Regions from separate parts of the Kitasatospora sp. NPDC049258 genome, predicted to be linked through region 2. Evidence: predicted binding sites of a transcription regulator. Region 2 holds the regulator's gene; each other region holds the start of a gene.

Region 1 (6,981 bases), on a different contig from region 2:
GTTCGTCGCAGTGGTCACCCGGTCGACACCGGGCACGGTCGCGACCGCCCGGCGAAGCGCCTCCCGGGCGAGCGGGGAATCGTCGCAGACGAGTACGGATGTCATGACCGTCCTCCGCAGCAGATCCGCGTCACGTTGAGCCTCCTGGCTGGTACGAACACTCTCCGACACGGCCGATTGGCGACGGACCTCGTACGGATCGCCGGGTGTCCCCGCGATCGTTCCCGACGTCCAGCGCCCGCTAACCGCCTCCGCACATCCAACGACCGTCACTCGAATGAGTTACGGCCTTCAGGGCCATCTCCACCACTGTACGTGGCCGGACCGTTACCGATCAGCCACCTCGCGGTGCACACGCCGCACTTTTGTGCTGATCACGCGCGGTGCACGCGCCACGCGCGCCACGGAGCGAAGGACGGCGCACCCGGGGCCACCCGGTTGTCAGATCGCGACCACTCAAACGTCCTGCCCCTTTTGCCCGTATTTATAGCTTATGGAGGGTCATTGACTGTTGTGCCGGACTGTGGATGACTTGTTCCAGTAGGTGCCGTAAGTCATATTTCCAGGTGTCCGTACCGGTCCATCGCCGCCTCGCCGAACCGACGGGTCCGAGTCCTTGAAGGGAATGAGCCATGGCAGATTTCTCCCGCCTCCCCGGCCCCAACGCAGACCTCTGGGACTGGCAGCTCTCCGCCGCCTGCCGCGGTGTCGACAGCTCGCTCTTCTTCCACCCCGAGGGCGAGCGCGGGGCGGCCCGCAGCTCGCGCGAGGCCAGCGCCAAGGAGGTCTGCATGCGCTGCCCGGTACGGGCGCAGTGCGCGGCGCACGCCCTGGCCGTCCGAGAGCCGTACGGGGTCTGGGGCGGGCTGACCGAGGACGAGCGCGAGGAGCTGCTCGGCCGGGCCCGCCACCGGCTGGCCGAGGTGCAGCTGACCAGACCGGCCGGCCTGCGGCACTGACCGCGCGTCCCGAGAATTGCAGAAACGTTTCTTCCGAACGGCTCGACAGCTCGGAGCCGTGAATCCGCTGGAGCCCTGACCGGGCCGCCGGTGCTCAGCGCACGGCGGCCGCGTCCGTGAGCCGGTCCAGCATCAGCGCGACCGCCGGCACCTCGGCCAGGTCCGGCAGGGTCAGCGCGACGACCTGCCGTACCGCGGGCCCGCCCGAGGCCGCCCGCACCGGGACGGCCGCCACGCCGGGGTGCCGCACCGAGTCCAGGGCGAGCCTGGGCAGCACCGCGACACCGAGACCCGCAGCGACCAGGCCCACCACCGCGGGGTAGTCGTCGGTGGCGAAGTCGATCCGCGGCGAGAAGCCCGCCGCCTCGCAGAGTTCCACCAGGTGGCCGCGGCACTGCGGGCAGCCCGCGATCCACTGCTCGTCCGAGAGCTCCACCAGGTCCACCGGGCGCCGGGCCCCCGCCAGCGGGTGGGCGATCGGCAGCAGCCCTACCAGCGGGTCGTCCAGCAGCGGGCGGACCACCAGGTCCGACCAGTCCGTCGCGGCCGCCGAGGCGGCGGCCTCCAGGGTCGCCTCGGCCCGGGCCTCGCGCGCGGTGGCGTGCGGGGACGCCTGCGGCACCCCGCCCTGCGAGTCCGGGTAGCGGAAGGCCAGCGCCACCTCGCACTCGCCGCCGCGCAGCATCGCCAGCGACTCCGGCGGCTCGGCCTCCACCAGCGACACCCGGACCCCCGGATGGGCGGCGCGCAACTGGGCGACCGAGGGCGGCACCAGGGTGGAACTCGCGGTCGGGAAGGACACCAACCGCACCCGTCCGGCCCGCAGGCCGGCGATCGCGGCCAGCTCCTCCTCGGCCGCGGACAGCCCGGCGAGGATCCCGGTGGCGTGCTTGACCAGCACCCGGCCGGCCTCGCTGAGCTGCATCCCCCGGCCCGAGCGGACCACCAGCGGGGTGGCCACCGCCTTCTCCAGCGCCTTCATCTGCTGGCTCACCGCGGGCTGGGTGCAGCCCAGCTCGCGCGCGGCGGCGGAGAAGGAGCCGGTCCGGGCGACGGCGCGCAGGACGCGGAGGTGGCGGGCTTCGATCATGCCTCAGTTATAAGGCAGGCTTTGCTTCAGGTAAAGCTGCACTGATGGCAGCCGTGCGGCGTGGTCCACCGTACCGGGCCGGGTGCCACGCCCCGGACGGCCCGGAACGCCGGAGGCCCGGCCGCGCCGAAGGGGCGCGACCGGGCCTCGGGGTCTGGCGACCGGGGTCAGTGCGAGTGGCCGTGACCGCCGTGCGAGTGGCCGTGGCCGTTGCCCTCGTCCTCTTCCTTCTTCTCCACCACGAGGGTCTCGGTGGTGAGCAGCAGGGAGGCGATCGAGGCGGCGTTCTCCAGCGCCGAGCGGGTGACCTTGACCGGGTCGATGACGCCGGCCTTCACCAGGTCGCCGTACTCGCCGGTGGCGGCGTTGTAGCCGAAGCCGGCCTCCAGGTCGGCGACCTTGGAGGTGATGACGTAGCCCTCGAGGCCCGCGTTCTGGGCGATCCAGCGCAGCGGCTCGGCGAGCGCCTTGCGGACGACCGCGACACCGGTGGCCTCGTCGCCGGTCAGGCCGAGGCCGTCCTCCAGCACCTTGGCGGCGTGCACCAGGGAGGCGCCGCCACCGGCGACGATGCCCTCCTCGACGGCCGCGCGGGTCGCCGAGATGGCGTCCTCCAGGCGGTGCTTGCGCTCCTTGAGCTCCACCTCGGTGGCGGCGCCGACCTTGATGACGCAGACGCCGCCGGCCAGCTTGGCCAGGCGCTCCTGCAGCTTCTCGCGGTCCCAGTCGGAGTCGCTGGCGGCGATCTCGGCCTTGATCTGGCCGACCCGGCCGGTCACCGCGTCGTGGTCGCCGGCGCCGTCCACCAGGATGGTCTCGTCCTTGGTGACGGTGACGCGGCGGGCGGTGCCGAGCACCTCCAGGCCGACCTGGTCGAGCTTGAGGCCGACCTCCTCGGAGATGACGGTGCCGCCGGTGAGCACGGCGAGGTCGCCGAGGATCGCCTTGCGGCGGTCACCGAAGCCGGGGGCCTTCACGGCGACGGCGTTGAAGGTGCCACGGATCTTGTTGACCACCAGGGTGGACAGCGCCTCGCCGTCGACGTCCTCGGCGATGATCAGCAGCGGCTTGGAGGTGCCGCCCTGCAGGATCTTCTCCAGCAGCGGGAGCAGCTCCTGGATGGAGGAGATCTTGCCCTGGTTGATCAGGATGTACGGGTCGTCGAGGATCGCCTCCTGGCGCTCGGCGTCCGTGACGAAGTACGGCGACAGGTAGCCCTTGTCGAACTGCATGCCCTCGGTGAACTCGAGCTCGACACCGAAGGTGTTGGACTCCTCGACGGTGATCACACCGTCCTTGCCGACCTTGTCGATCGCCTCGGCGATCAGCTCGCCGACCTGGGCGTCCTGGGCCGAGAGGCCGGCGACGGCGGCGACGTCGTCCTTGCCCTCGATCTCGCGGGCGATCGAGAGCAGGTGCTCGGAGACGGCGGCGACGGCCTTGTCGATGCCCTTCTTCAGGGCGGCCGGGCCGGCGCCCGCGGCGACGTTGCGCAGACCCTCGTTGACCAGGGCCTGGGCCAGCACGGTGGCGGTGGTGGTGCCGTCACCCGCGACGTCGTTGGTCTTGGTGGCGACCTCCTTGACCAGCTGCGCGCCGAGGTTCTCGTACGGGTCGTCGAGCTCGACCTCGCGGGCGATGGTCACACCGTCGTTGGTGATGGTGGGGGCGCCGAACTTCTTGTCGATGACGACGTTGCGGCCCTTGGGGCCGATCGTCACCTTGACCGTGTCGGCCAGCTTGTTCACGCCGCGCTCCAGCGAGCGGCGGGCGTCCTCGTCGAACTGCAGGGTCTTCGCCATGATCCCGATTCCTCAGAAAGTGCCGGTGTACGTGAGCCAACAACCACGCCCCGGGCCCCTGTCACTTGCTGACACGGATCCGGGGCGGGCTGGAACGTCTTACTTCTCGATGATGGCGAGAACGTCGCGAGCCGAGAGGACCAGGTACTCCTCGCCCTGGTACTTCACCTCGGTGCCGCCGTACTTCGAGTAGAGAACGATGTCGCCGACGGCAACGTCGAGCGGAAGGCGCTGGCCGTCCTCGAAGCGGCCCGGGCCGACGGCCAGGACGACGCCCTCCTGGGGCTTCTCCTTGGCGGTGTCCGGGATAACCAGGCCGGAGGCCGTGGTGGTCTCGGCGTCGAGCGGCTGGACCACGATGCGGTCCTCGAGCGGCTTGATGGCAACCTTGCTGCTGGTGGTCACGTCCGAGCTCCCCTTCGGAGATTACGGGGTTGTCTAACAGGTAGGTGGCGATGTCCGCAGGCCTGCCGTCGCGGGGGTCAGACATGGTCCATCGCGTTAGCACTCACCCTGGGGAGAGTGCCAGGAATGACCTTAGGCGCCGGTTAGCACTCAGTCAACCAGAGTGCCAATGGCGCGGCCTGGCGTTCGAATCCGACCGAGTACCGGTACTCATGTACGAGCGGCCCGCCGCCGGGCAGACTGCGGTGATGCCCGCCTCGCAGCCGATACCACCACACCCCGGTGCCAACGGACCTGACGCCGCGTCGGACAACACCGGCCGACCTGCGCCGCGGCGCGCGCGACCGCACCCGGGGCCGGACGACGGCGTCGGCGGCCGGCCGGCACTCGGTCTGCTGGTGCTCGCGCTGGACGTCTGGCTGGCCGGCCTGGCGGCGCTCTTCCTGCTGCTCTCCAGGGCCGGCCACCCGTTCCCCTGGGTGGCGTACCCGGCCTCCGGCGAGCCGGTCGTGCACCGCTCGCACTCCGGCCGCGCCCCGCTGCTGATCGCCGCGGCCACCGCCGCCGTGCTGGCGTCGAGCGCGCTGGTGCTCGCGCTGCACCGGCGCCGGGGCGCGGCCGCCGTCCAGGCCGTCCTGCTGGCCGGGGTGCTGGCGGCGACCCTGGCGCGCTGAGCCGCCCGGGCCCGCCGGGCCGGGGCCGGACGGAGCCGGACGGGCCCCGGGCCGGCTTGATCGCCGACAATGGGGCGGTGGAGATCGAATCGTTCCGGGCCCTGCTGACCGACCAGGGCCAGGCCCTGCTGACCGAACTGCGCGAGTTCACCCAGGCGGAGGAGCTCGCGCTGGCCACCCGGCTGCGCCGGGAGTACCCGGCCGAGCTGGTCCGGGCCGCCTTCGAGCAGGCCCGGCTGCGGCAGCGGGCCCGGGCGAAGTTCGGCCCGGACGCGGATCTCATGTACTTCACCCCGGACGGCGTGGAGCAGGCCACCCGGCGCAGCGTGGCCGAGTGGCGGGCCGGGCGGTTCGCCGCGCTCGGCGTGCGGCGGCTCGCGGACCTGTGCTGCGGGATCGGCGGGGACGCGATCGCGCTGGCCCGGGCCGGGGTCGCGGTGCTGGCGGTCGACCGCTCGCCGCTGACCTGTGCGGTGGCGGAGGCGAACGCGGCCGCGCTGGGCCTGGCCGAGCTGGTCGAGGTGCGCTGCGCCGACGTGGCCGAGGTCGACGTGACGGGCTTCGACGCGGTCTTCACCGACCCGGCCCGGCGCACCGAGCGCGGCCGGGTCTTCGACCCCCAGGCGTACTCGCCGCCGCTGTCCTGGGCGATCGAGGCCGCCCGCCGCACCCCGTTCGGAGCGCTCAAGGTGGCCCCGGGCATCCCGCACGAGCTGGTTCCCGAGGGCACCGAGGCGGAGTGGGTCTCGGACCACGGCGAGGTCAAGGAGGCGGTGCTGTGGTTCGGCACCGGGGCCGCCGAGCCGCACCGGGCCACCCTGCTGCCCGGTGACCACAGCCTGGCCGGCGGCCGGCTGGCGGACCCGGAGGCGGGCCCGGTCGGGCGCTACCTGTACGAGCCGGACGGCGCCGTGATCCGGGCCCACCTGGTGGCCGAGGTGGCCGGGCTGATCGGCGGCCGGCTGATCCACCCGATGATCGCCTACCTGACCGCCGACCGGCTGGTGGAGACCCCGTACGCGCACGCCTTCGAGCTGACCGACGTGCTGCCGTACAAGCCGAAGGCGCTGAAGGCACTGGTGCGCGAGCGCGCCGTCGGCACCGTGGTGATCAAGAAGCGCGGGGTGTCGGTGGTCCCGGACGAGCTGCGCCGGCAGTTGCGGCCGGCCGGACCGAACTCGCTGACGGTGATCCTGTGCCGGACCGACGACGGCCCGCTGATGATGCTGGGTCAGCCGGTCGGCGGCTGAACGTAGTCCTCCAGCCGGGCCACCGCGAAGCCCTGCTCCTGGATCCGGGCCAGCAGCTCGCCGAACATCGCGGTCATGGTCTCGCCCTTGAGGTCCTTGGGGCCGCGGAAGTGCGCCAGGATGATGTCGCCGGGCCGGAGCTTCTTGTCGGTGGCCTGGTACTGCATGTCGTGGATCTGCATCGACTCCCGCCAGAGCACGATCCCGCGCGGCCCGCACTGCTGGACGGCGGTGTTGAGCGCGGCGGAGTTGGCGCCGTCGCCGTACGGCGGGCGGAACAACAGCGGGGCGGTGCCGTACTGCTGGGTGAGCGCGGACTGCGCGTCGCAGACCTCGCTGTGCAGCTTGTCGGGGGCCAGCTTGCTCATCACCGGGTGGTCCACGGTGTGGTTGTGGATGTGGTTGCCCAGCGCCTGCAGCGGCTTGAAGTAGCCGTAGTCGTCCTTGACGATGTCGCGGGTCAGGAACATCGAGACCGGGACCTTCAGGTCGGTCAGCATCTCGACGAACTTCGGGTCCTTCTCGGCCCCGTCGTCGAGGGTGACGAAGACGACCTTGTCGTGCGTCGGCACCTCGCTGAAGACCGGCACCGGGCCGGTCCTGGTCAGCTTGATCGGCTTGTCGGCGGGCGCGGCCGGGGCCTGCGGCAGGGCGGTCAGCCCCCACTTGGCCCAGCCGGCACCGCCCGGTGCGGCGCCCTGGCCGGTCGGGGCGGCGGTGGACGGCGCCGGAGCCTTGGCCGGGGAGCCGGCGGTGCCGGGTGTCGACAGGCTCGCCGCCCCCTGGCCCGCCCCTGAGCTG
Region 2 (6,981 bases):
CGACCAGCACGCCGAGGCGCCGGCCCGGGCCCGGCCCGAACTCCGCGACGATCGCCGGCAGGTCGTCGATCCCCTCCAGGTACTCCACCACCACGCCCTCGATCCGCAGGTCGTCGCCCCAGACCCGCTCGACCAGCTCCGCGTCGTGCCGCCCCTCCACGTAGATCCGCGACCCGCGGGCCACCCGGGCCCGGGCGCCGGGCACCGCGACCGAGCCGGAGGCCGTCACCCCGGGCCCGCGTGCGGGGGCCGGCCCGCTCGGCCGTACCAGCGTCACCACCCGGCCCTCCAGCAGGAAGCCACGCGGGGTCAGCGGGAACACCCGCCGCTTGCCGAAGCGGTCCTCCAGGGTCACCGTCACGCCCTCGGCGGTCTTCTCGCAGCGCACCACCGCGCCGCAGAAGCCGGTGCCGGCCTCCTCGACCACCAGGTCGCGCTCGGCCGCCACCTCGGGGGCGGGCTGCTGCCGCTTCCACGGCGGGGTCAGATCCGGTCCGTACTGCCTGCTGCGCATGCCCGGACTATACGAAATCCGACCGACCGTCAGCCTCCGGGCCGGCCGGTCGGGGTGCTCGCGGCCCGGGTGCTCGCGGCCGGGGCGTTGCTCACAGCCCGGGCGCGCCCCAGACCGGGAACCAACGGCTGAGGTCCTGCTCCAGCCGCAGGTCGTTGCCGAGCATCGCCCGCACCTGCAGCTCCAGCGGGCTGTTGCGCTTCTCGCCGCCGCTCGGCATCGGGGCGAACGGGTAGAAGGCGCCGCGCTTGTACAGGTACACCAGGGCCAGCGGCTGCCCGGCCTCGTTTCGGAAGCCGACCAGGGAGCAGAGCAACTGCGGGCCGAAGCCGTTGCCCTCCAGCTCGCTGTTGACCGCGTGCAGGTCGTTCACCAGCTCCGGGAGCTGCTCGGGCGAGTGCCGGGCGAGCAGCCAGGAGTACCCGTAGGCGTCCTGCGAGGCCTCCACCGGCACGCCGCCGCTCGGGGTGTCGGCGTCCAGCAGCGCCCGGACCTGCCGCTCCACCTCGGCGAAGGCGCCGCCCTCGACCGCCGCGAAGCAGACCGAACCGAGGCCGGTCGGCCGGAACCCGGCGGCCGCCTCCAGGGTCAGGGCCGCCGAGGGCACGCCGAACAGCTGGTCGAGATCCGGCTTGACCGGCTTGCTACGGCCGAGCAGGGCGTCCAGGAATCCCACGTCGAGCTCCTCGGGTCGATACGGCGGCCGGTCGATACGGCGGTGGGTCGATACGCGGCGGGCCGGCGTCTCAGTGGCCGAGCTCGCCGGAGATCTTCGCCAGCTGGGCCAGCCGCTGCTCCAGCGAAGGGTGGGTGGAGAACAGCTGGGTGGCGGCGTCCCGGGCGCTCAGCGCGGGGGCGAAGTAGAAGGCGTTGTACGGCTGCGCCTGGCGCAGGTCCTTGCTGGGGATGGCGGCGATCTGCCCGGTCACCTTGGTGAGCGCCGAGGCCAGCGCGCTCGGCCGGCCGGTCAGCTGGGCGGCCGCCCGGTCGGCGGCCAGCTCCCGGTAGCGGGAGAGCAGCCGGGTGAGCAGGAAGCTGAGCGCGTAGACCACCATGCTGGCCAGCGGGATGATGATCATGGCGATGGCCGCGTTGCTGTCGTTGCTGTTGCGGTTGCCGCCCATCATTCCGCCGTAGAGGGCGATCCTGGTCATCGCACCGGCCAGCACGCCGAGGAAGCCGGCGATGGTCATCACCGCCACGTCCCGGTGCGCGACGTGCGAGAGCTCGTGGGCGAGCACGCCCTCCAGCTCCTCCGGATCCAGCCGGCGCAGCAGCCCGGTGGTGACGCACACCACGGACTTCTCCGGTTTGCGGCCGGTGGCGAAGGCGTTCGGCATGTCGTTGACGGCCACCGCCACCCGGGGTTTGGGCATGTCGGCCAGCGCGCAGAGCCGGTCGATGGTGCCGTGCAGCTGCGGGTACTGCTCGGCGGTGACCTCGTGGGCGCCCATCGCCCGCTCGGTGATCTTGTCGCTGAACCAGAACTGGGCCACGAACAGCCCGCCGGAGATCAGGACGATCAGCGGCCAGGCCCCGCGCAGCAGGACGATCAGCAGCCCGGTGAAGCCCACGTAGACCAGGCCGATGAGGAACATCGTGGTGACCATCCGACCGGTCAGCCCCCGATCGGGGGCGAACCGGGAGTGCTGCCCTGAAGTCGACATCGCCACTCCCTCGCTCTCGCGCTCGCCTCCGATGCTGCCACTCGGGGCGGCCCCGAGCACCACACATCGCCTGCGCCGCCCCGGCGATGCGGGAAGGATCACCGGGGCGGCCCGTTCCTGCCGTCGGAGCAGGGCCTTACACTGGCTGGTAAGGTCCTGGCACTCTGCCTGCCGGAGTGCCAGATATCGGACACTCAACAGCTCAACGGACGAAGACGGAGGTGCGTGCCCATGGTCGACGAGCCCCGTTCCGTCGAACCGGCCCGCGCGGTGGAGACCCGCCCCGTCGGCCGTCCGCTGGACGACCGCAGGCTGGCGGTGCTGCGGGCGATCGTCCAGGACTACGTGGGCACCGAGGAGCCGGTCGGCTCCAAGGCCCTGGTCGAGCGGCACAGCCTGGGCGTCTCGCCGGCCACCGTGCGCAACGACATGGCGGCGCTGGAGGAGGAGGGCTTCATCCAGCAGCCCCACACCAGCGCGGGCCGGATCCCCACCGACAAGGGGTACCGGCTGTTCGTCGACCGGCTGGCCGAGGTCAAGCCGATGAGCAGCCCCGAGCGCCGGGCGATCCGGCACTTCCTGGAGGGCGCGGTCGACCTGGACGACGTGGTGGCCCGTACGGTGCGGCTGCTGGCGCAGCTCACCCGGCAGGTCGCCGTGGTCCAGTACCCCTCGCTGACCAGGTCCACCGTCCGGCACATCGAGCTGGTCCAGCTGACCCCGGCCAAGGTGATGCTGGTCCTGATCACCAACACCGGCCGGGTCGAGCAGCGGCTCGTGGACTGCCCGGGCGCGGTCGGCGACACCGTCCTGGCGGACCTGCGGGCCAAGCTGAACGCCCGGGCCGGCGGCCGGCCGCTGCCCGAGGTGCCGGTGGCGCTGGAGGACCTCCCGGCCGCGTTCGAGCCGGCCGAGCGGGCGACCGTCAGCACGGTGCTGGCCACCCTGTTCGAGACGCTGGCCGAGCAGAACGAGGAGCGGATCATGCTGGCGGGCACCGCCAACCTGACCCGCTTCGGACATGACTTCCCGCTGACCATCCAGCCGGTGCTGGAGGCACTGGAGGAGCAGGTGGTGCTGCTGCGCCTGCTGGGTGAGACCGCGGACGCCGCGATGACGGTCCGGATCGGCCACGAGAACGCCTACGAGGGGCTCAATTCCACCTCGGTGGTCTCGGTCGGTTACGGTTCGGGCGACCAGAGCGTGGCAAAGCTCGGGGTGATCGGTCCGACCCGGATGGATTACCCGGGCACAATGGGGGCGGTGCGAGCGGTGGCACGGTACGTCGGCCAGATCCTGGCCGAGTCGTAGGACACGACGCGCCGCAGGCCGGCGCGCAGCAGTCGCAAGCACTTCTAGAGGCGGAACAAACCGGAGCATTTGGTGGCCACGGACTACTACGCGGTACTCGGCGTCCGACGTGACGCGGGTCAGGACGAGATCAAGAAGGCGTTCCGACGTCTCGCGCGCGAACTGCACCCGGACGTCAACCCGGACCCGAAGACGCAGGAGCGGTTCAAGGAGATCAACGCCGCCTACGAGGTGCTCTCCGACCCCGCTAAGCGGCAGGTCTACGACCTCGGTGGCGACCCGCTGTCGCCGAACGGCGGCGGAGGCGGCGGCGCGGGCGGCTTCGGCGCGGCCGGGTTCGGCTTCTCCGACATCATGGACGCCTTCTTCGGCGCCGCCGGCGGCCAGCGCGGACCGCGCTCGCGCACCCGGCGCGGCCAGGACGCCATGATCCGCCTGGAGATCACCCTGGAGGAGGCCGCTTTCGGCACCACCAAGGAACTCCAGGTCGACACCGCCGTCACCTGCACCACCTGCAGCGGCGAGGGCGCGGCCCCCGGCACCTCCGCGCAGACCTGTGACATGTGCCGCGGCAAGGGCGAGGTCTCCCAGGTCACCCGGTCCTTCCTGGGCCAGGTCATGACCTCCCGGCCCTGCCCGCAGTGCCAGGGCTTCGGCACCGTGGTGCCGACCCCGTGCCCCGAGTGCGCCGGCGACGGCCGGGTGCGCGCCCGCCGGACCCTCACCGTCAAGATCCCGGCCGGTGTCGACAACGGCACCCGGATCCAGCTGGCCGGCGAGGGCGAGGTCGGCCCCGGCGGCGGCCCGGCCGGCGACCTGTACGTCGAGATCGCCGAGTCCACCCACCCCACCTTCCAGCGCCGCGGCGACGACCTGCACTGCACGGTCACCATCCCGATGACGGCGGCCTCGCTCGGCACCCAGGTGCCGCTGCAGACCCTGGACGGGCTGGAGGAGGTCGACATCCGGCCCGGCACCCAGTCCGGCCAGTCCATCCCGCTGCACGGGCGCGGCATCACGCACCTGCGCGGGGGCGGCCGGGGCGACCTGATAGTGCATGTCGAGGTGCAGACGCCCACCAAGCTCGACCCCGAGCAGGAGGACCTGCTGCGGCGGCTCGCCGTCCTGCGCGGCGAGGAGCGGCCGGCCGGCCACTTCGCGCCGGGGCAGCAGGGGCTGTTCTCCCGCCTGAAGGACGCGTTCAACGGGCGCTGAGGCCTGGCCCGCCGCCGTACCGAGCTCGATGGGTGGGTGGCACCGTCCGAACCGACGGTGCCACCCACCGACGCGTCCCGCCCCTCTCACGCCCCGGGCCCCGGGCGCCGTGGATCCACCGGAGGTTCGTCCCATGACCGCGCCCGTGTTCGTCGTCGAGGCCGCGAGGCTGGCCGCAGTCGCCCCCGGAGCGGTGGTGCGGCTGGACGGCCCCGAGGGCCGGCACGCGGCCGCGGTCAAGCGGCTGGCGGTGGGCGAGTCGGTCACGCTCGCGGACGGGCTGGGCCTCGGGGCGGACGGCACGGTGTCCGCCGTGCAGGGCAAGGACGGCTTGGACGTCACGGTGACCGAGGTGCGCCGCGAGCCCGAGCCGAGCCCCCGGATCGTGGTGGTGCAGGCGCTCCCCAAGGGCGACCGGGGCGAGCTCGCGGTGGAGACCATGACCGAGGTCGGGGTCGACGTGGTGATCCCCTGGGCGGCCTCCCGCTGCATCACCCAGTGGAAGGGCGAGCGCGGCGCCAAGGCGCTGGCCAAGTGGCGCGCCACCGCCCGGGAGGCGGGCAAGCAGTCCCGCCGGCTGCGCTTCCCCGAGGTCCGGGACCTGATGACGACCCGCCAGCTCGCCCCGCTGCTCGGGCAGGCCGCGCTCGCCGCGGTGCTGCACGAGGAGGGCGCCGAGCCGCTGGCCGCCGCCGAGCTGCCCGCCACCGGGGACATCGTGCTCGTGGTCGGCCCGGAGGGCGGGGTGGCCCCCGAGGAGCTCGCCGCCTTCGCCGAGGCCGGCGCCCGCCCCCACCGCCTCGGCGGCTCGGTGCTGCGCACCTCCACGGCGGGGGTGGCCGCCGGCGCCCTGCTGCTCGGCCGCACCGGCCGTTGGTCCTAGCCCTAGCCCTAGCCCTAGCCCTAGCGCGGCCCGGCCCGCGGCGCGGGCGTTTCGCCCTCGAAGAAACCCTTGGCCGCCCCGTCGGGGCGTGCCTAGGGTGGCTGCCGTGACCGAACCAGAGAGCACCTCCACGGGCGCCTACCTGCGCCACCCGCATCTGCACGGCGACCTCGTCACCTTCGTCGCCGAGGACGACATCTGGCTGGCCCCGGTCGACGGCGGCCGGGCCTGGCGGCTGACCGCCGATCAGACCCCGGTCAGTCGGCCCCGGTTCTCGCCCGACGGCCGGCAGGTCGCCTGGACCTCCACCCGGGACGGCGCTCCGGAGATCCACGTCGCGCCCGTCGACGGCGGTCCGGCGCGCCGGCTCACCCACTGGGGCAGCCCGTTCACGGCGCTGCGCGGCTGGACGCCGGACGGCCGGCCGGTCGCGACCACCACCGCGGGGCAGGCCACCATCCGGCGCTCCTGGGCGTTCGCCCTGCCGCTGGACGGCGGCGAGCCGACCCGGCTGCCGTACGGCCCGGTGGGCGGGCTGGCCTACGAGCCGGCGGGCGACCGGGTGCTGCTGCTCTCCGCGATCAGCCGGGAGCCGGCCTGGTGGAAGCGCTACCGGGGCGGCACCGCGGGCAAACTCTGGATCGGCGCCCAGGAGTTCGGGCGGCTGCACGCGGACCTGGACGGCAACATCGAGTCCCCGCTCTGGGTGGGCGGCCGGGTCGCCTTCCTCTCCGACCACGAGGGCGTCGGGCAGCTGTACTCCAGCCTGCCGGACGGCTCGGACCTCCGCCGGCACGGTGCCGGCGGCGCCCAGGCACCGGGCTTCTACGCCCGCAACGCCACCACCGACGGCACCCGGGTGATCTGGCACAGCGGCGGCGACCTGTGGCTGCTGGACGACCTGGACGGTGCCGAGCCGCGCCGCCTGGACGTCCGCCCGGCCGGTCCGCGGACCGACCGCCAGCCCCACCCCACCCCGGCCGCCGGGCAGTTGGAGACGGTGGCGCCGGACCGCACCGGCCGGGCCAGCGCCGTGGTGGTGCGCGGCAGCGTGCACTGGCTGACGCACCGCGAGGGGCCGGCCCGGGTGCTGGAGCAGACCCCCGGTACCCGGGCCCGGCTGGCCAGGGTGGTCCCGGGCAAGGACGGCGCGCAGGGCGTGGTCTGGGTGACCGACGCCGAGGGCGAGGACGCGATCGAGTACGCCCCCGCCGTGCTGGGCGCCGAGCGCCGCCGGTTCGCGGCCGGGCAGCTCGGCCGGGTGCTGGACCTGGCGGTCGCGCCGGACGGCGGCCGGCTGGCGGTCGCCGCGCACGACGGCCGGCTGCTGCTGGTCGAGCTCGCCGACGGCGCCGTGCACGAGCTGGTGCGCAGCGGTGACGGCGAGGTCA
Region 3 (6,981 bases), on a different contig from region 2:
GGACGCTGGAGCCCTAGGGCTCACGCGAGCTTCCCGACCGGCGCGACGACCAGGCCCTCCTTGCCGCACACCCAGTGCGGATCGGGCCCCAGCTCGGGCTCCACGCCCAGCGCGTGCGGGTCGCCGTCCTCGGCGCAGGCGGTGCACAGCGGCCAGCGCCCGTACGCCTCCAGCAGCGCGTCCTGGACGTCCTGGGCGACCAGCCCGAGCACGTACTCGGTGCCGTCCGGCCACTGCTCCAGCCACCACCGCCGGTGCGTCACGGCGTCCTCCACCAGCGAGACCACGGCGGCGTCCGCCACGTCCCGGGCGGTCAGGTCGGCGAGGATCAGCGCCCGGGCGCTGTGCAGTGCGGCTTCGATGTCAGCGGGCATCCCCCCATTGTCCCGCACCCGGCACCCCGGCCGCCCTGCCGGGTGGAACGCCGCGAGGGCGGCCTCCCGGTGGGGAGACCGCCCTCGCGGGACGATCAGAACTCGCCGATCCTCGAAGGAGGATCAGAAGTCCATGTCACCGCCCGGCATGCCGCCGCCGGCCGGCGCGCCGGCCTTCTCGGGCTTGTCGGCGATGACGGCCTCGGTGGTGAGGAAGAGCGCCGCGATGGAGGCGGCGTTCTGCAGCGCGGAGCGGGTGACCTTGGCCGGGTCGATGATGCCCGCGGCGATCAGGTCGACGTACTCGTTGGTGGCGGCGTTCAGGCCGTGGCCGGCGGGGAGGTTGCGCACCTTCTCCACCACGACACCACCCTCGAGGCCGGCGTTGGTCGCGATCTGCTTGATCGGGGCCTCCAGCGCCACGCGGACGATGTTGGCACCGGTGGCCTCGTCGCCCTCCAGCTCCAGCTTGTCGAACGCGACACCGGCCTGCAGCAGCGCGACGCCACCACCGGCGACGATGCCCTCCTCGACGGCGGCCTTCGCGTTGCGGACGGCGTCCTCGATGCGGTGCTTGCGCTCCTTGAGCTCCACCTCGGTGGCCGCGCCGGCCTTGATGACGGCCACGCCGCCGGCCAGCTTGGCGAGGCGCTCCTGGAGCTTCTCGCGGTCGTAGTCCGAGTCGCTGTTCTCGATCTCGGCACGGATCTGGTTGACCCGACCGGCGACCTGGTCGCTGTCGCCGCCACCGTCGACGATGGTGGTCTCGTCCTTGGTGATGACCACCTTGCGGGCGGTGCCCAGCAGGTCGACGCCGGCGTTCTCCAGCTTGAGGCCGACCTCCTCGGAGATGACGGTGCCACCGGTGAGGATGGCGATGTCGCCGAGCATGGCCTTGCGGCGGTCACCGAAGCCGGGGGCCTTGACGGCGACCGACTTGAAGGTGCCACGGATCTTGTTCACGACCAGGGTCGACAGGGCCTCGCCCTCGACGTCCTCGGCGATGATGACGAGCGGCTTGCCGCTCTGCATGACCTTCTCCAGCAGCGGGAGCAGGTCCTTGACCGAGGAGATCTTGGAGTTGGCGATCAGGATGTACGGGTCCTCGAAGGACGCCTCCATCCGCTCCAGGTCGGTGGCGAAGTAGGCCGAGATGTAGCCCTTGTCGAAGCGCATGCCCTCGGTGAGCTCGAGCTCCAGACCGAAGGTGTTGCTCTCCTCGACGGTGATGACGCCTTCCTTGCCGACCTTGTCCATCGCCTCGGCGATGAGCTCGCCGATCTGGGTGTCGGCGGCGGAGATGGAGGCGGTGGAGGCGATCTGCTCCTTGGTCTCCACGTCCTTGGCCTGGGCGAGCAGCTGGTCGGAGACGGCCGCGACGGCCTTCTCGATGCCGCGCTTCAGGGCCATCGGGTTGGCGCCGGCGGCGACGTTGCGCAGGCCTTCCTTGACCAGGGCCTGGGCGAGCACGGTGGCGGTGGTGGTGCCGTCACCCGCGACGTCGTCGGTCTTCTTGGCGACCTCCTTGACGAGCTCCGCGCCGATCTTCTCGTAGGGGTCCTCGAGCTCGATCTCCTTGGCGATGGAGACACCGTCGTTGGTGATCGTGGGGGCGCCCCACTTCTTCTCAAGGACGACGTTGCGGCCCTTGGGGCCAAGCGTCACCTTGACGGCGTCGGCAAGCTGGTTCATCCCGCGCTCAAGGCCGCGGCGAGCTTCCTCGTCAAACGCGATGATCTTTGCCATGTGAAGTGGTCCTCCGGGACGCGATCGACTGCATCGGACCGAAGGGTGCCCGCGACGGACGGCCCTGCGAGCGGGGGTCCTGTCCCCAACCGCTCCCGGGAGGCCTCACCGACCCGATCCGTTTGTCACTCTCGTACCGAGAGTGCTAACGCCAATGATTAGCACTCTCGGGTGGCGAGTGCAAGCCCGATCGCGGGGTGTCCCGAACATGGCGGCAGGCCCGCACGGGGTTCCCGTACGGGCCTGCTGCCGATGATCTGTGGCCGCCAGCTCGTTGACCGAACCGAGGCTCCGCAGGTCGAAGAGGTCACGCAACCAGCGCGCGGACCATGTCCGCCTGCGGACCCTTCTGCCCCTGGGAGATCTCGAACTCGACCCGCTGGCCCTCTTCGAGGGTGCGGTAGCCGTCCATCTGGATCGCGCTGTAGTGGACGAACACGTCCGCACCACCGTCGACCGCGATGAAGCCGTAGCCCTTCTCGGCGTTGAACCACTTGACGGTGCCCTGAGCCATTCCGAACTCCCCTTGTGCTGTGCTGGCCCTTCACGGACCCGCAGGGTGCGGGTCCAGAGGTCTGGAAGGCCGGCCCGGGGAACCCCCCCTGGGCGCAGCCGTGCACGCCGCAGCCACCGCACCGGGGCCCGAAAGGGCCACCGGAACGCGGGTGAATGCGTCGACCGCGGCTGAATGTATCCGGACATGCGCCCTCTGCAACAGGCCCAACTTTTGGGCAATTGCTATGAGCCCCGGGGGATATGACGGGATGAAAGCGGCACTTGTGAGCAATTGACGCCGGACATCGCGGACCAACGTCACATATCGCCGGAATAATTCTGACGGCGGCCTGACAGTTCGGCTCCGTGCCCCGGATCGCCGGTCTCAGCGAGCGGACAGCCGCTGCGTACCCGACCGGTGTGCGGGGCGGGCCACCTCGAATCGGCCTCGAATACCCCTGCGACACGCACTCTATACCCAGCCACGTGGGCAAATGTCCGACCGGAACGCCGAGAGCCGCCGTCGGGAACGGAATTTCGGCATTCCGGTCCTGACGGCGACTCAAGGCTGCTACGAGCGTCGGCCGAGGTCAGCAGCCGCCGGCCACCGCCGGGATGATCGAGACGGCCGCGCCGTCCTTGATCCCGGTCTGCAGGCCCTCGGCGAAACGCACGTCGTCGTCGTCGACGTAGACGTTGACGAAGCGGCGCAGCTGCCCGGCGTCGTCCAGGATCCGGGCCGAGATGCCCGGGTGGTTCTGCTCCAGATCCTTGATCACCTCGGCCAGGGTGGTGCCCTCGGCGGCCACCTCGGCCGAGCCGCCGGTGTAGGTGCGCAGGATGGTGGGGATGCGGACGGTGGCGCTCATGGACGTCTACTCCTTGCTGCGGGGTGGTGAGGGGGTCGGGGGCGGGGCTTCGGCTCAGGCCAGGCCGGCGGCCCGGAAGGACTCCAGGGTCGGCCGGATGGTGGCGGTCAGCCCGGCGTCGGAGACGGCGTCCAGGGTCTTCAGGCCGTCGCCGGTGTTGATCGCCACGGTCTCCTTCGCCGGGTCCAGCTGTCCGGTCTCGACCAGCTTCTTGAGCACGCCGACGGTCACGCCGCCCGCGGTCTCCGCGAAGATGCCCTCGGTGCGGGCCAGCAGCCTGATCGCGTCGACCACCTCGGCGTCGGTGACGTCCTCGACCGCGCCGCCGGTCCGCCGGGCGATGTCCAGCACGTACGGGCCGTCGGCCGGGTTGCCGATCGCCAGCGACTTGGCGATGGTGTCGGGCTTCACCGGGCGGATCACGTCGTGGCCGGCCTTGTACGCGGCCGACACCGGCGAGCAACCGGCCGCCTGGGCACCGAAGATCCGGTACGGGCGGTCCTCCACCAGGCCGAGCTTGATCAGCTCCTGCAGCCCCTTGTCGATCTTCGTGAGCTGCGAGCCCGAGGCGATCGGGATGACGATCTGCTCCGGCAGCCGCCAGCCGAGCTGCTCGCAGATCTCGTACGCCAGCGTCTTGGAGCCCTCGCCGTAGTACGGGCGCAGGTTGACGTTGACGAAGCCCCAGCCCTCGCCGGCCGGGTCGCCGATCAGCTCGGAGCAGAAGCGGTTCACATCGTCGTAGTTGCCCTCGATGCCGACCAGCTCGCCGCCGTAGACCCCGGCCATCACGACCTTGCCCTGCTCCAGGTCGTGCGGGATGAAGACGCAGGACTTGAAGCCGGCCCGGGCCGCCGCCGCACCGACCGCGCCGGCCAGGTTGCCGGTGGAGGAGCAGGACAGGGTGGTGAAGTCGAACGCGCGCGCCGCCTCGATGGCGCAGGCGACCACCCGGTCCTTGAAGGAGTGGGTCGGGTTCCCGGAGTCGTCCTTGACGTGCAGCTGCGCGGTGAAGCCCAGCTCGCGGCCGAGGTTGTCGGCCTTGACCAGCGGGGTCCAGCCGGGGTTCAGGTTCGGCTTGGACGCCACGTCGGCCGGCACCGGCAGCAGCGGGGCGTAGCGCCAGATCGAGGCCGGGCCGGCCTCGATCCGCTTGCGCAGTTCCTCGGTCTCGTACGAGCCGAAGTCGTAGGCGATCTCCAGCGGGCCGAAGCACTCGACGCAGGCGAAGCTCGGGCCGAGCGGGGTGCGGGCGCCGCACTCGCGACAGGACAGCGCGGCGGCGGGGCCGAGGTCGACGGCAGGAGCTGCGACAGGGGTAGCGGTAGCCATGATGGCGGAGGCCTCTCTCCTCATCTTCCCCGTGACGCGGGCGCGCCACAGGACGGAATTGGCACCTGTCCCGCCGGGGCCTCGACCTGACGGTCAGTTAGCCGGACGGGAAGGTTGCCGGGACTTCAACGGGCCGTTCCCTCAGTCCCTCTGGATGAGCAATGTGGCGAGCGGCGTTACAGCCGACAGCGCGTTTGTGGTCGTGCACAGCGACCCACCCCGACGTGCGAAGGTCGGATCGCATTACCAAGACTGTATCCGAAGGCCCCGGTACCACCTCATAGCGTCCGACACCCGAGACGGCGCCGCCCATCCGAGGAGCGAGATCTTGCCCGACCAGCCCCGGCCCGACGTCCTGCCCCAGGTGGCGTCCTGGCTGCGCCGCCGCTCGTGGGCGGCCGCCGACCGCCCGGTGGAGACGCTGCTGGCCGCCAAGCGCGCGGCGGGCCCGGCCGCTTCCGTGAGCGTGGTGCTGCCCGCCCTGGACGAGGAGCCGACCGTCGGCGAGATCGTGACCGCGATCCGCGTGGAACTGATGGAACGGCTGCCGCTGGTGGACGAGCTGGTGGTGGTCGACTCCGGCTCGGTGGACCGCACCGCCGAGCGGGCCGCGGCGGCCGGCGCCCGGGTGGTGCACCGGGACGACATCCTCCCCCGGCTGCCCGCCGAGCCCGGCAAGGGCGAGGTGCTCTGGCGCTCGCTGCTGGTCACCCGCGGCGAGATCGTCTGCTTCATCGACGCCGACCTGCGCGAGTTCGACCCCGCCTTCGTCACCGGGATCATCGGCCCGCTGCTCACCGATCCGGGCATCCAGCTGGTCAAGGCGATGTACGACCGGCCGCTGGAGACCGCGGGCGCGGTCGTCCCGGCCGGCGGCGGCCGGGTCACCGAGCTGGTCGCCCGCCCGCTGCTCAACCTGCACTGGCCGCAGCTGGCCGGCTTCGTCCAGCCGCTCGGCGGCGAGTACGCGGCCCGCCGGACGCTGCTGGAGCGGCTGCCCTTCCCGACCGGCTACGGGGTCGAGCTCGGCCTGCTGGTGGACGCGCTGGACACGGTCGGGCTGGACGCGCTGGCCCAGGTCGACGTCGGCGTGCGGCACCACCGCCACCAGGACGGCCAGGCCCTCGGCCGGATGGCCGCGACCATCTACCGCACCGCGCTGGAGCGCCTGGACCGCACCCACCGGCTGAAGGCCGAGGACGGCCTGCTGCACCCGCTGCTCACCCAGTTCTCCCGCGACCCCGCCACCCGCGGCTTCACCGCCCACACCCACCCGGTGCACGCCGTCGAACGCCCGCCGATGCGGACCGTCCCGGAGTACCGGGACCGGTAGCGGGTTCTCGGGCGCGCCGCGCGCTGAGTGGTTTGCACACCCGATGTCGCGGCAAGCTTGGCAGTATGGCCGATCACGCGTCCGCACGTTCGAATCAGCCCGGCGCCGCCCCGATCCTGGTGGCCTCCAACCGCGGCCCGGTGTCCTTCACCAGCGAGGACGACGGTTCGCTGACCCTGCGCAGAGGAGGTGGCGGCCTGGTCTCCGGCCTCTCCGCGATCGACGACCCGAGCGCCGTCTGGGTGTGCGCCGCCCTCGGCGAGGCCGACCGGACGGCCGCCCGGCAGTCCCCGGACGGGCGGCTGGACCTCGCCGGCTTCGAGGTCGGCGGCCAGGCCGTCCGGATGCTGGACATCGATCCCGGCACCTTCACCCGCGCCTACAACGGCGTGGCCAACTCGACCCTCTGGTTCGTCCACCACCTGCTCTACGACACCCCGGTCTCGCCCAACTTCGACGAGCGCTTCCGCCGCGAGTGGGAGTCCTACACCACCTACAACACCGCCTTCGCCGAGGCGCTGGCCACCGAGGCCGCCCCGGGCGCCGCCGTCCTGATCCAGGACTACCACCTCTCGCTCGCCCCGGCCCTGCTCCGGGCGCTGCGCCCGGACCTGCGGATCGGGCACTTCTCGCACACCCCCTGGGCCCCGCCGGAGTACTACCGGATGCTGCCGGACGACGTCGGCGCGGCCGTGCTCGCCGGGATCCTGGGCTCGGACCGGGCCGGCTTCCTGACCCGCCGCTGGGCGCTGGCCTTCGCCGACTGCTGCGCCGATCTGCTGGGCGCCGCCGTGGACCGCGAGCAGCTCGCGGTCACGTACCAGGGCCGCAC

Evidence for each region. The regulator HrcA, encoded in region 2, represses chaperone genes, less so after heat shock. The targets are predictions, from matches to a motif close to TTNGCACTCNGNNNNNCNGAGTGCNAA.
Region 1: groES (co-chaperone GroES) is a predicted target of HrcA. The motif match lies at 4,400-4,426, and genes of this name have one in related genera.
Region 3: groL (chaperonin GroEL) is a predicted target of HrcA. The motif match lies at 2,243-2,269, and genes of this name have one in related genera.

Annotation. Positions count from the first base shown of each region.
Region 1 is NZ_JBFAQT010000003.1:196,456-203,436, reverse strand. Features, by position in the region: gene AB0K43_RS04305 (response regulator transcription factor) at 1-105, opposite strand, end outside; gene AB0K43_RS04300 (WhiB family transcriptional regulator) at 633-959, shown strand; gene AB0K43_RS04295 (LysR family transcriptional regulator) at 1,054-2,049, opposite strand; gene groL (chaperonin GroEL) at 2,217-3,851, opposite strand; gene groES (co-chaperone GroES) at 3,951-4,256, opposite strand; gene AB0K43_RS04280 (hypothetical protein) at 4,505-4,930, shown strand; gene AB0K43_RS04275 (class I SAM-dependent methyltransferase) at 5,008-6,180, shown strand; gene AB0K43_RS04270 (polysaccharide deacetylase family protein) at 6,162-6,981, opposite strand, start outside.
Region 2 is NZ_JBFAQT010000019.1:126,724-133,704, forward strand. Features, by position in the region: gene AB0K43_RS18580 (DUF3097 domain-containing protein) at 1-514, opposite strand, end outside; gene AB0K43_RS18585 (hypothetical protein) at 606-1,190, opposite strand; gene htpX (zinc metalloprotease HtpX) at 1,261-2,181, opposite strand; gene hrcA (heat-inducible transcriptional repressor HrcA) at 2,413-3,492, shown strand; gene dnaJ (molecular chaperone DnaJ) at 3,565-4,707, shown strand; gene AB0K43_RS18605 (16S rRNA (uracil(1498)-N(3))-methyltransferase) at 4,841-5,590, shown strand; gene AB0K43_RS18610 (PDZ domain-containing protein) at 5,697-6,981, shown strand, end outside.
Region 3 is NZ_JBFAQT010000014.1:2,467-9,447, reverse strand. Features, by position in the region: gene AB0K43_RS14380 (hypothetical protein) at 1-17, shown strand, start outside; gene AB0K43_RS14375 (hypothetical protein) at 21-374, opposite strand; gene groL (chaperonin GroEL) at 498-2,120, opposite strand; gene AB0K43_RS14365 (cold-shock protein) at 2,428-2,634, opposite strand; gene AB0K43_RS14360 (MoaD/ThiS family protein) at 3,206-3,484, opposite strand; gene thrC (threonine synthase) at 3,539-4,816, opposite strand; SAM riboswitch class I at 4,834-4,977, opposite strand; gene AB0K43_RS14350 (glucosyl-3-phosphoglycerate synthase) at 5,145-6,149, shown strand; gene AB0K43_RS14345 (trehalose-6-phosphate synthase) at 6,215-6,981, shown strand, end outside.